Thermoplasma volcanium GSS1: one gene and its partners. The protein of the gene in region 3 binds, or shares a complex with, the protein of the main gene of each other region. Links are inferred from orthologs where the notes say so. Each region holds a gene or a part of one and is shown on either strand. Other genes may lie near its edges.

The links.
Region 1: TVG_RS00860 (region 3) and TVG_RS00035 share a complex: the UniProt entries of both Methanocaldococcus jannaschii proteins name them as parts of the 30S ribosomal subunit. The link is inferred for Thermoplasma volcanium GSS1 from one-to-one orthologs.
Region 2: TVG_RS00860 (region 3) and TVG_RS02910 share a complex: the UniProt entries of both Methanocaldococcus jannaschii proteins name them as parts of the 30S ribosomal subunit. The link is inferred for Thermoplasma volcanium GSS1 from one-to-one orthologs.
Region 4: TVG_RS00860 (region 3) and TVG_RS01805 share a complex: the UniProt entries of both Methanocaldococcus jannaschii proteins name them as parts of the 30S ribosomal subunit. The link is inferred for Thermoplasma volcanium GSS1 from one-to-one orthologs.

The regions. Positions count from the first base shown.
Region 1 is NC_002689.2:6,623-9,450, forward strand. The notes cover bases 60-2,794. They hold TVG_RS00035 (30S ribosomal protein S19e), read left to right. Parts: upstream 60-1,068; coding sequence 1,069-1,521; downstream 1,522-2,794. Other genes in these bases: TVG_RS00025 (MFS transporter), read left to right, coding at 60-396; TVG_RS00030 (zinc ribbon domain-containing protein), read right to left, coding at 426-833; TVG_RS00040 (DNA-binding protein), read left to right, coding at 1,532-1,879; TVG_RS00045 (50S ribosomal protein L39e), read left to right, coding at 1,876-2,031; TVG_RS00050 (50S ribosomal protein L31e), read left to right, coding at 2,041-2,310. Outside these bases: more of TVG_RS00025, read left to right, coding at 1-59; more of TVG_RS00055, read left to right, coding at 2,795-2,828. UniProt on the Methanocaldococcus jannaschii protein: May be involved in maturation of the 30S ribosomal subunit.
Region 2 is NC_002689.2:542,054-545,087, reverse strand. What follows is about bases 11-2,951. They hold TVG_RS02910 (30S ribosomal protein S8e), read right to left. Parts: upstream 1,703-2,951; coding sequence 1,319-1,702; downstream 11-1,318. Other genes in these bases: TVG_RS02900 (hypothetical protein), read right to left, coding at 2,168-2,857; TVG_RS02905 (NifB/NifX family molybdenum-iron cluster-binding protein), read left to right, coding at 1,815-2,174; TVG_RS02915 (signal recognition particle subunit SRP19/SEC65 family protein), read right to left, coding at 1,058-1,312; priL (DNA primase regulatory subunit PriL), read left to right, coding at 83-1,066; TVG_RS02925 (aminopeptidase P family protein), read left to right, coding at 11-86. Outside these bases: more of TVG_RS02925, read left to right, coding at 1-10.
Region 3 is NC_002689.2:171,573-174,639, forward strand. The notes cover bases 78-3,051. They hold TVG_RS00860 (30S ribosomal protein S7), read right to left. Parts: upstream 1,858-3,051; coding sequence 1,297-1,857; downstream 78-1,296. Other genes in these bases: TVG_RS00855 (IS1634-like element ISTvo4 family transposase), read left to right, coding at 78-1,227; TVG_RS00865 (30S ribosomal protein S12), read right to left, coding at 1,860-2,288; TVG_RS08880 (hypothetical protein), read left to right, coding at 2,743-2,871; purM (phosphoribosylformylglycinamidine cyclo-ligase), read left to right, coding at 2,947-3,051. In the rest of the region: more of TVG_RS00855, read left to right, coding at 1-77; more of purM, read left to right, coding at 3,052-3,067. UniProt on the Methanocaldococcus jannaschii protein: One of the primary rRNA binding proteins, it binds directly to 16S rRNA where it nucleates assembly of the head domain of the 30S subunit. Is located at the subunit interface close to the decoding center.
Region 4 is NC_002689.2:340,881-343,875, forward strand. The notes cover bases 94-2,995. They hold TVG_RS01805 (30S ribosomal protein S5), read left to right. Parts: upstream 94-1,162; coding sequence 1,163-1,828; downstream 1,829-2,995. Other genes in these bases: TVG_RS01790 (50S ribosomal protein L32e), read left to right, coding at 94-219; TVG_RS01795 (50S ribosomal protein L19e), read left to right, coding at 229-678; TVG_RS01800 (50S ribosomal protein L18), read left to right, coding at 684-1,166; rpmD (50S ribosomal protein L30), read left to right, coding at 1,806-2,303; TVG_RS01815 (uL15m family ribosomal protein), read left to right, coding at 2,284-2,721. Also shown: more of TVG_RS01790, read left to right, coding at 1-93. UniProt on the Methanocaldococcus jannaschii protein: With S4 and S12 plays an important role in translational accuracy.

The DNA of each region.
Region 1 (2,828 bases), 160 kb from region 3 along the record:
TTTGGTATTCTCGGCATATTCAGGTACCTTATGTCCCCTACATTCGTTACTTATTTCCTTTTAGTGTATGGAATAAGCTATTTTTTCACAGAGTTCGGCCCAAACGTGACTACCTTCATTTATGCTCCAGAGATGTTTCCAACAGCAATACGCGGACTCGGATCTGGAATATCCTCTGCAGGGGGTAAAACTGGGGCATTCATAGGAACCGCGCTAAACGTAATTATATTTACACTTTATGGGGAAGGCGAACTTTTCCTTATACTTGCTGGAATATCGATGTTAGGTATGTTAATGACTTTAGTACTTCTACCTGAAACATCTAGAAGAAAACTCGAGGATATTTCAGGCGAGGGTAGATATATAGTAAGAACTGCTTCCGGATTTAAAAAATAGATCCGGGAATCTGCTTAGATGCGGCTTTGTCAAATATCCGTTGATATTTGGCTTCCTGCCATCTGCTCCACATCTTTTGACTGCTTCACAGCTTCACCTGGCAGGCCTTTATGGGATCGTTTCAGACATGTCCGATACCTGAATGCAATGTTTATGCATGCATTCACATCACGGTCTATCTCAATACCGCAGGAATCACACTTCAGGATCCTGCCATGCCCTATTCTGGCCAGAGTATCACATACCGAGCACATCCTGCTGGTGTTCCTTGTTTCCTTTCTTGTCAGCTCTATGGCAGGAAGGCCTTCCCATGATGCCTTATACATTACCTGGGATGCAAGCATCCCATATGGAAATGCATTCTTAAGAAGGAATCTGTAATCCTTCCCTTTTCCATCGCCCTTCTTTGTAATCTGATTTATTCCCCCAATTCTCAATCATAATATTTATCGTGAAATTGACCATATCAGTAAACTTATGCATAAGCACCTTCAGGTTACCAGAAGGATAGAAATACTGTTTTACGGCCTTGAAAGCCTACACAAATACATATACCACTATCATACATAAATTTACAAGTCAAATGATTAATAAATCAACTAAGATTTGCAAATGTCTTAGATGCGAAAGAGTTATTAATAGACTTTAAATAAACCCTCAATTCGTGATAGTATGGTCAGTGTCAAATACGTTCCAAGTGATATGCTAATTAACTATGTTTCAGGGAAATTGAAAGAGGAGAAAAAGATAAAAGAGCCTAATTGGGTCAAATTTGTAAAAACGGGGGTAAGCAAAGAAAAGCCTCCACTTCAAGACGACTGGATATATGTAAGGGCAGCATCTATGCTGCGTAAACTTTACATCAATGGATACTTAGGAATTTCAAGGATGAGTAGTGAATACGGAGGCAAAGTAGATAGGGGATCGAAACGGTATCATGCGGCTTCTGGAAGCAGATCTATAACAAGATTCCTGTTTCATGAGCTAGAATCTGCAGGACTTGTTCAGAAGACTCAGAAGGGCAGATCCCTTTCTCCACAGGGAATGTCCTTGCTGGACAATGCCAGCAAAGAGATAATAAAACAGCTGGCACAGAAAGATCCTTTATATGAGAAATTCATATAAAGTGATTGAAATGAGTGATGATGAAGAATTAGAAAAAATAAGAAGAAGGCAGATGGAAGAACTTCAACGTCAGGCCATGCAAAGGCAGATGGCTGAAGAGGAAGAAAAACAAAGAGAAATTGAAAAGGCTAGGAGGCAACAAATACTGCGCCAGATCCTTGATCCATCTGCAAGAGAGCGTTTGAACAACGTTCGCCTAGTAAGGCCGGATCTTGCAGACAACGTTGAAAACCAGCTTATACAGCTTGCTTCGATGGGGAGGATAAACAGGATAATAAAAGAGAGTGATATAATAGATATACTGAGCAAACTTACTGAAAATAAAAGAGAACCAAAAATAGAGAGGAGAAGTAAATGAGCAGGAATAAGGAACTAGGCCGGAAAATTCGTTTGATGAAGAAAGTAAAGCAAAACAGAAGGGTTCCAGGGTGGGTCATGATGAGGACTGCCAGGAAAGTAACACAAAACCCCCTAAGGAGAAATTGGAGACGTGGAAACCTGAAGATATGAGGTGATGATTTGCCAGATGATGAAGTTTCAAAGGAAATTATAATGAATATACCCCTTAGGGAAGCGAAGCTTTCCTCAAGGAAGAGAAGGGCGGATACATCCATATCTATATTGAGGAATTACGTATCCAAGAAACTCAAAGTAGATACAAGTAAGATATGGATTGATCCGAAAGTAAGTGAGACGATATGGAAGAAGGGGAGAGAAAAACCTCCATCAAAATTATCCCTGAAGATAATAAAGCTAGAAGAAGGAACGACAGAAATTATTCTGCCTTGATTCTTTTATATTTACTTTCTACTAATCGTTTAGCCGGTGAGTGGTTGTGATAAGGAAGACATCAGTCATGAGGAGCAGCTTTATAGGTATATATGCAAAAGCTTGGGATGATGTCGCTTTTATCACAAAAATGGCCGACGAAAAGACTGTAAATGAGTTCAGGGAAGTGCTCCAGGTTGATATTAAGAGGATAAGTATCGACGGATCTACACTTATTGGAACCATGATAGCTGTTAACTCTAATGGCATAGTGCTCCCATATGGTTCGAACATAGATGGCCTGGACGGGATAGATGGAAGAAACGTTTTATACCTTAAAGATAAAATAAACGCCGTGGGAAACGATATAATTGCAAACGATCACGGCGCAATAATACACAAGGCATTTAGCAATAAGGCCAGAAAAGAAATAGAAGATACATTAGGCGTTGAAACAATTAGAACTTCAATAGGGAACATATTGACCGTAGGCAGCGCGTCTGTTCTGACCTCCAAGGGCATGCTCGTAAACCCTGAAA
Region 2 (3,034 bases), 370 kb from region 3 along the record:
GAATCGAAGACGACGTTGTAGTTAAGAAAGATGGATTCGAAAAGATAACTTCTGCACCAACATACGAACTAATTGAGGTTTCATGAGATTCCCACCTCTTTTATTCTTCCAGGATTCCGAGGCCGTGAAGAGAATAGCAAATTCTGTTAGAGGGACAAAGGACGACGATGCTGAGATCAAAGATCATTCCATGCGATTTATCCGAAATGCCATATCTGGCGACCAGCAGAAAGAAATTCTCAACGTGGATATGCTGAGGTATATAGCATGGGTTTTAGTAGCATTAAATGAAAACATAGTGACCGCTAGAACAGTGATAAGAGAGCGGGATGCCGTTGAAGATGCTTTAAAAAATCAGCAGCCTGAAGATATTGAAAATTTCGCAGATGACCTAAAAATAAACATGAAATATAACCGGGATCTTGAAAGATTCGAAATTGGCGTATTCGACTTTGTAAAATATGCAAGTAGAGTGACTGGATCCCAGTACAGGCTCTCAAATCAAAGTGTAATAAAAGGCATAGTATATTGCCAGAAAGATGTGGCAATTAAGATTCTAAGAGAATCTTTTGTTTCGAATATGTTTAAGGTAATTGATTCTATAGATCAAACAACCGCATCGCCCGTCTTGTCCGATCAAACTGATTCAATAAATGAGCTTCGTGAGTTTTACAAAAAATCCGTTTATGCAAAGCTCACTATCGGCAGAGGCAATACAAAAGCGTTTCCTCCGTGCATGAAAGAGATAATAAGGAATCTTCATGAAGGCATAAACGTACCGCATATGGGAAGGCTAGCTATTGCAAGTTTCCTACATAAAGTTGGCTATACAGAAGATGAGATAGTTGAATATTTCAGGAATGCGCCTGACTTCGATGAATCTATAACAAGATACCAAATAAAGCACCTATCGGGGGAAATTTCCGGAGTAGAGTATTCCCCCCCAAAATGTGAGACGATGCGATCAAACCATCTCTGTTTTATGGATGATGACAAACTATGCCATCAGGATTGGATGAAGCATCCGCTGACCTATTACGAAGTCAAAAGCAGGAGACTAGGATAATTTCTTCTCTATCAGTTTGAGTATGCTGGTTTTCTTCAAATTAGAATCTAACACATACATCTTACTGGGTTGCCATGGAACTCTCGGATATCTACATTCTCTAACTTCGTAGGATATACGTGCCTCCTCCAGAATAGATCTGAGCCTTTCCTCGGTAAAATTCTGCAATATCTTTTTTGGAAGGCGCCTCCCTTTGGATCTTGGGAGGTCCTTGTTAAAATACTGGAGGTACAAGGCACAGCGCATCGATCATCAGTTTAAGAGTTTTGCGTTTATTACGCCATCCTGCCCTGGACGTGAAGTAACAATAGCTTCTCCGATTTCTGTCGATATTATTGTTCCCTTATTTATTATATTCCTCTGGACGTAATGGCTGTTTGCAGGATTTTCTTTTACCGTTATTATCTTTACTTTCTTTATCTTCTTTTCGTGGATATCGTACACATTCGCTGTATCTGCTGTGAAGAGGATGGCTTTAGAATTTCCTCCCATCGTCCTTATTACCTTCCTCTCAACTTTTGTCCCAAGCTTCGTGAGCGTTGGCTCCCTCCCGAGCTCAAATCTTCTCTTTTTCTTAGCCTGCTTTAGGTTACCTCCAGTCGGTTTCTTTCCTGATTTACCTTGAAATATAGTCATAGATCCACCTTTTTCCCTTATCTCATACCCTATTATTATAGTTATTCATAGATATCAATAAATTGATATCTAATTATCGATATCCTTTTAAACTTGCTATACATACAAGGTTATGAAAATTGCAGTTGCTGTATCGGATAATAAGGTCGGCGGCCCTGGGGAATCTCAGTATGTTTACATATACGATGTAAAGGACGGCAATGCTGATCTGCTAGAAAAATATGAGAATCCGGCTATGCACGCATACAGAGCTAAAGGCTTGCAAATGTTGGCTTCCGCAATAAGTAGAGGTGTAGATGCCATAATACTAAGCGAACTTGGACGGCCAGGATACAGCTATTTGAAGGACCGCATCAAGGTTTACATAACTCCAGAAGTAGAAGTCGAACGAGCTATTAAGGATGTGATAAATGGGCGTATACCAGTAGCTACTGCGCCTACGCATGAGCACGGCATGCATGAGCATCAGTGATCAAGAATAATAGCAGAATTTCTCTTTTCCAATATTCTTGCTATGTCCTCAGAAAGGTATACAAGATCATTAGCGTGTAAAATATAATTCCTATCAGCTTGTGCTATAGGTGGCAAATCCTGCGTTATCATAACTAACACATCCTTTTTCTCTATTTCTTTCTTTTCGGTTTGTGCCTGATCCTTAATGGGTTTCTCTTGTGAGGTAGGGTTGCTTGGTTCACTAATAACCATCGGCTTCTCAACTTCAGTAGTAGTGGTCTGATCCTGGTTTTCTTCTACAGCTATATCCTTTAACGTTGGTAGGAAGCTATCATATTCGCTCATTATTAAGTTGTGTATCTTCTCTATGAACCCTCTTTCCTCTTCAGTCAGGACAGATATTATCTCGCTGTTTATATCATATATAGCCTTCGATACTATCTTTTCGTATCTTCTTTGAAAAAATGACCTAAAATCAGACTTTATGGTCTCTATAAGCCTCGTAGTCTTCATGTACTCTTGTATATCCTGCTTCTTAAGTTGCTGATCTGCCTCTACTTGAAGCTCTTTTATGACTTCTCGTACCCTGCGATATAACGCCTGATCTATTGCCATTATTTTCCTATGGCTTTGCTCCGCGTACATCGCACTTCTGAGATCGGATATGAGCCTCTCAATATCTGCAACCTTTATCCTAATCACCCACTAATATACCAATAGTGCATTCTATACGTAAATGGTAATGCTGTAATAGACTCTTTATGATCTAGGTTTTCATCTTATACATAATTTCTAACAATATATTTCTTCCCCTCGATTACCAAATTTTGTTTATTTTGACCTTATTTTTACAATTTTCGTAGAAATAAATATATGGGC
Region 3 (3,067 bases):
GTTACAAAGGATGGCATAGTAAAGAAGGGAGAAATCACAGGCATAAAAGGTGACTATGAATACGGCAACATTGCCCTTCTCTATGGAATAGCTGAGAGGACAGTCATCCCCGTCCTAAGGGAGATATATCCCACAATGTGGAAACGCATCATATCCTATGTCATTCTGAGGAACATACAGCCACTGCCAATGAAATCCGTTCATTACCTGTATGAGAAGACATACCTGCCAAGAATCATGGACGAGAGCATGTCGCCTGATTCGCTGTCAAGGATGCTCTCCTCACTGCCTGAGGACCAGAGCATCCGTGTCATGAAGAAACTCACTGAAAAGGGTGAGTATGTCCTCATGGATTCCACTGCAATATTCTCCAGATCAGAGAACATGTCATTCCTGGAACTTGGACATAACTCAAAGGGCATGCATCTTCCCCAGATCAACGTGATGATGCTGTTCTCATCCACCAGGACAATGCCTACCTTTGTTAGAATTCTTCCAGGATCAATAAGGGATGCATCCGCCATGTCAAAGACCATTGACATGGCAGGTGTTGATCGGTGTGTAATAGTGGCGGATAAGGGATTCTTCTCTGCAATCAACGTTAAGAAATTGAAGAGGAGGCACCTGAGCTACATCATTCCACTGAGAAGAAACTCATCACTCATACCTGAACCTGAACACTTCATGGGTGTGTTCAGCTATGACGGTAAACCTGTAAAATACTGGAAACGTGAAAATGATGTGTACATATTCGAGGATCCTGTTCTGCGATCTGAGGAGGAGAAGGACTTTCTTCTCAGAATTGAAGAGAATAAAAGGAGCAGAAAGCAGTATGATGAGAACGAGATCAATTTTGGAAAGCTTTACCTTCTTTCGGATCTAAATGAGGAACCTGAGAGAATATATCGCCTGTATAAACAGAGAGAATATGTGGAATACGCATTCAATGTGTACAAGAATGATCTAGAGGCGGATAGATCATACCTCAGGGATGACCACATGCTTTTCACATACATGTTCCTCAATCTTCTGTCGCTTTATCTACACTTCCAGATTCTCAACATGATAGATGGAAAATACAGCGTGAAGGATATCCTACTCATACTCTCCAGGATAAAGATGTACCGGACGGAGAAGGGGGAGATCATGAGCGAGATACCAAAAAAAGCCAATGATCTGGTATCAACTCTGAATATAGATCTCGACCTATTACGTAAAAAGGCGTGAGTTAAGGCTTAATTTTTAATATTTGGCAGTTTTACAATTTTTTCTAAAATAAAACACAAAAAATGTAATTTATCTTGCTGACTGTGCGACTCTTTCTATCTCTTCTTTCTTGCTTATTGCAAACGAAGACGCATCGTTCTTTGCAGCAAGCATGATTTCATCAGCAAGGCAATTAACAATCGACTTTTTGCTCTTGAAAGAGGCATTTGTAGCTCCAGTTGCAATGTTACGGAGTGCTTCATCGACTCTCCTTGATGGAGACACATCCACTGATTTAGGTACTGCAATACCGCCGTACTTCAGCCTTGTAACCTCTTCACGTGGGCCTGCGTTTTCTATAGCATTTATTAGTATCTGGAGTGGATTTTGTTTTGTCTTATCTGCAATGATATCAAAGGCATCCTTGGTTATCTTATAAGCGCTGTACTTCTTGCCTGTCCATTTTTCTGTCCTCATGAGTTTATTTATGAGCCTCTCCACAACATTCATATTTATTTTCCCAGCATAGTAGGAGGAAAACCTGCCTCCAGTATGTAGGTTTAGAGCTGATTTGACATTTATGTATTTCACCATTCCTGGATCGTGTACTTCGACAGAGTTAACATCATACTTGTCAAATAGCAACAGCATGTTTACCTCACCGTCTTCTCCTTTCTTCCTTTAACGAGCTCTTTCAGGGAAATGCCGTTAACAGCGACTACTTTATAACGCACTCCAGGTATATCTCCCTTACTTCTTCCCATCCTTCCACCAATTCCTTCAACTGTAACTTCGTCATGTTCGTCAATATAGTTTATTGCACCATCACCTACAGCAAATGCTGTTATTTGCCTACCATTTTTTATAAGCTGCACCTTAACGCACTTTCTTATAGCGGAGTTAGGCTGCTTTGCCTCAATACCAACCTTTTCAATTGCTATGCCTTTCGCTTGTGGAGCGCCCTCTAGTGGATCGCTTTTCCTCTTCAGTTGAAGTACTCTTCTTTTATAATCTCTATCAGACCAGCGAAATTTCTTCCTATTTTCAAGCAGCTTCCTGCCAGCGTTCAATCCATTTCCCATAATATCACCGTGCAGTGATGAATACGTTACCTTTAGTAATAGTGTGTGCTGTATTTTCTGTCTATATATAACACTTGTGTATTGTATCTTGCGTTTGCTTCACATCCTCTACTAAGGTAATGAAAGGATCTTTCCTCTGTCAGATATTTACCCGTAATTCTATTTATATGCTCGAATCTTCAAATTTTAAATTTCAAGTTGTTTACACTTATATTAGTATTAACAGAACTAGGCAACACCATCAAATTTAATATTTTCTGTATCCTTTTATAATAGAACGAAATTATTCTCGCTTACAACGGAAAAGGCAATAATCCATTCTCTAAAAACAGAAGTCTTCAGTTCCTTATCGATATCTTTACTCGAATGGTAATAGTTCAGTGCTTTTAAGTTCATCAGAATACGCATTTCAAACTGAAAGATCCTTGCATAATAAATGCATTATAATATTATAATGAATAAAAGACCTGCCAGAGACCCTGATGGTCAGAGGATAATAGACGAACTCACAAGGGAAAAGAAAGAGCAGGAGAAGGTAATTGATAAACTGCAGAAAGAGAAGAAAACTGCCATTCAGGCCTAATCTGGTATAACTTCAGATGGCTGAATTCTTACCTTGAATGAAAATAAAGTTATTTAATGAAGTGATATCGTTTATATGCCCGAAGTCAAAGATGGTATAATAGATAGAAAAATGCAGGGGGAATTTGTAAGCAGCTTCATAAGACAGCTTAAATTTCACCGTGAAGATTTTAAGAATATAGGTTATATTGGTGGCT
Region 4 (2,995 bases), 170 kb from region 3 along the record:
AGGAGGCCCCCAATTGTGGATGCAGGGTTTAGATCACCTGCAAAGGTAAGAGGAATGCACCCTTCAGGTTATTACGAAGTACTTGTATATAACTTAAAGGATATCGAAAATATTGATCCAAAGATACAGGCCGCAAGGATAGCCTCTTCTGTTGGTTCGAGGAAGAGGGAAGAGATCGCCAAGAGATGCGCTGAGCTTAATATAAAGGTGTTAAATTAGGTGGTATAAATGAGAGCAGAGACTGTTAAAAGGATAGTATCCGACTTAAAGGGTGTCGGTACTTCAAGGGTTTATATTGATACGAATAAACTGGATAAGATAGATGAAGCAGCCACAAGATCCGATATTCTAGCGCTCATTGAACAGGATGTTGTCAAAATAAAGCAGAAAAAAGGCATCTCTAACGGTCGTTTGAAGAAAAGGATAAAGCAGCTTTCGAAGGATAGGAGACGCGGCCCTGGCTCTCTAAGAGGTACAAGGAACGCGCGATACAAGAGAAAGGAACGCTGGATCGATACTATAAGGGCATTGAGGGATGAACTAAGGAAGCTTAAAAAAGATGGGAAGATAGACCCTGCAGTATATAGGAAATATTATCGTATAATAAAGAGTGGAAGCATAAAGTCAAGGGCTCAACTCGTATCCCATATAAAGTCGGCTGGTTTGCTTAAAGAGTGATTGGCATGGCATTCAAAAGGAAGGTATTGGGTAAGACTGATTATGGTAGGAGGCTTAGACTCCTTAAATCAAAAGATAGGAGGTTCATAGTAAGGATCACCAACAAAGGCATCATAGCTCAGATAGCGGAGTACTCAGTAAATGGAGATCGAATATTAGCTACAATTACCGACAAGGCGCTATCTAAGTATGGTATAGAATTACGTGGAAACAATCTCCAGATCTGTTATCTTGTAGGTTATGCGGCTGGAGTCGAAGCTCAAAAAGCAGGTGTAGAGACAGCCGTATTAGACATAGGCCGCAAGAAATTTAGAAAGGGTGGCAGGATAGCTGCGTGCCTTAAAGGCATAACGGATTCTGGTGTAGATATCCCACACGGCGAAGACGTGTTTCCTGATAAGAAGAGGCTTAACGGTTCACATTTAAAGAATCCTGTTAAGTTAAATGAAGCTGTAAAGAACTTTAAGAAGCTGGAGGAGAAAGCATGAGTGATGAATGGACACCGAGAACTCAACTTGGTAAACTCGTTGCGTCTGGGCAGATAAAAACTATATCCGAAGCGCTTAAAACAAAACTTCCATTGAAGGAATATGAGATAGTAGATTATTTGCTGCCAAACATTAAGGACGAGGTTATAGATATAAAAAGAGCACAGAGGATGACAGACAGTGGTAGGAGAATGACCTATTCGATAACTGTAGTTGTGGGAAACGAAGACGGCTACATTGGGCTAGGCATAGGCAGATCAAAGGAGGCAGCACCTGCCATTAGAAAGGCACTGATAAACGCAAAGCTCAATATAATGGAAATAAGGAGAGGCTGTGGTTCCTGGGAATGTGGTTGTGGAAGAGCACACACCCTTCCATTTCTGGTTGAGGGAAAATCCGGATCCGTAAGGATCACTTTAAAGCCGGCGCCAAGAGGAGTTGGACTAGCAGTTGGAAACGTCGCAAAGATTATACTAAGGATGGCAGGAATTGAAGATGCGTGGGGATTCGCAGCAGGTCATACAAAGACCACAGTCAATTATGCTCTCGCTGTGTATAACGCGCTAAAGGAAACTGCAAAGGTAAGGATTAATCCTGGAATCGTACTCTCGACACCAATTTATTCGGGGAGTGTTATAAATGTTAGCGGTCATACGGATTAGGGGTAGAACAGGTATAAAGCAAGATATAGAGGATACTGCGCACCTCTTAAGACTGAACAGGATAAATCATCTAGTTCTTCTCCAGGAAGATGCAGTTACTAAAGGTATGCTTCAGAAGGTAAAAGATTACGTAACTTGGGGCGAGATAGACGTCGATACCCTGGAGGTCTTGCTCAAGAACAGGTGTTTGTTCAAAGGAAGAAGAAAGCTTACAGAAGAAGAGTTAAAAGATGTAACTGGTTTTGGATCTTACAGGGATCTCGCAAAGGCTTTGGTTGACGGAAAGATAAAGTTTAGTGAAATTAACGATGTAGTGCCGGTGATAAGGTTAAATCCTCCTTACAAAGGTTATGAAGCAATAAAGACTTCTTACCGCAATGGAGGCTCAGCCGGTTACAGAGGCAAAGACATAAACAACCTCATTAGAAGGATGATAATACCGGGGGTAGATCTTAATGGTCAGAGAGAGAACTAAGAAACTTAGGGGTGGCCATTATGGCCGAGGAATGAAAGCTGGAAGAGGCAAAGGAAAGAAAGGAGGAAGAGGAAATGCTGGCATGGGCAAGCATAAATGGATATGGATGGTAAAGTATGACCCGCTCCACTTTGGCGGCAAGGGATTTACAAGCCATCATCTCTCAACTCCTGATGTTCCTATAAACCTAGGTGAACTGGAAAATATATTCGAAAATTTAAAAGCAGATGGTTTCGTTAGGGAAGAAAACGGTGAAACAGTGGTAGACTTAAAAGCAGCTGGATATGACAAACTGCTAGGTTCCGGAAATTTCAGTGTTAAGTCGAGGATAATAATAGATAAGGCAACCGAAAAAGCAATAAGCAAGCTTTCAGCTATAGGCTCAAAGATCGAAAATGTCGGAAATACAGCGGAATAACTCGGTAGCGTTTCCTATATTCATATTTTACGTCATAATTGTGGTGGCGTTTTGGTACTTTGGCCATCTTGGTTATGTGAAGCTAGCGATAGCTTCGTTACTTGTTGCTCCACTTTTCTATATAACGTATCTAGTTGCTAGCTACGCAGGCCCAAAGAAAAGTAAACTTTATGGCCTTGAAAATCTAACTGCAAAACTGCCGGCTGTTAAGAAGGCTAAGGGTCACGTAGAATTCAAGTATAAGATGTTGTGGACTGCCGTCATAGTAATATTG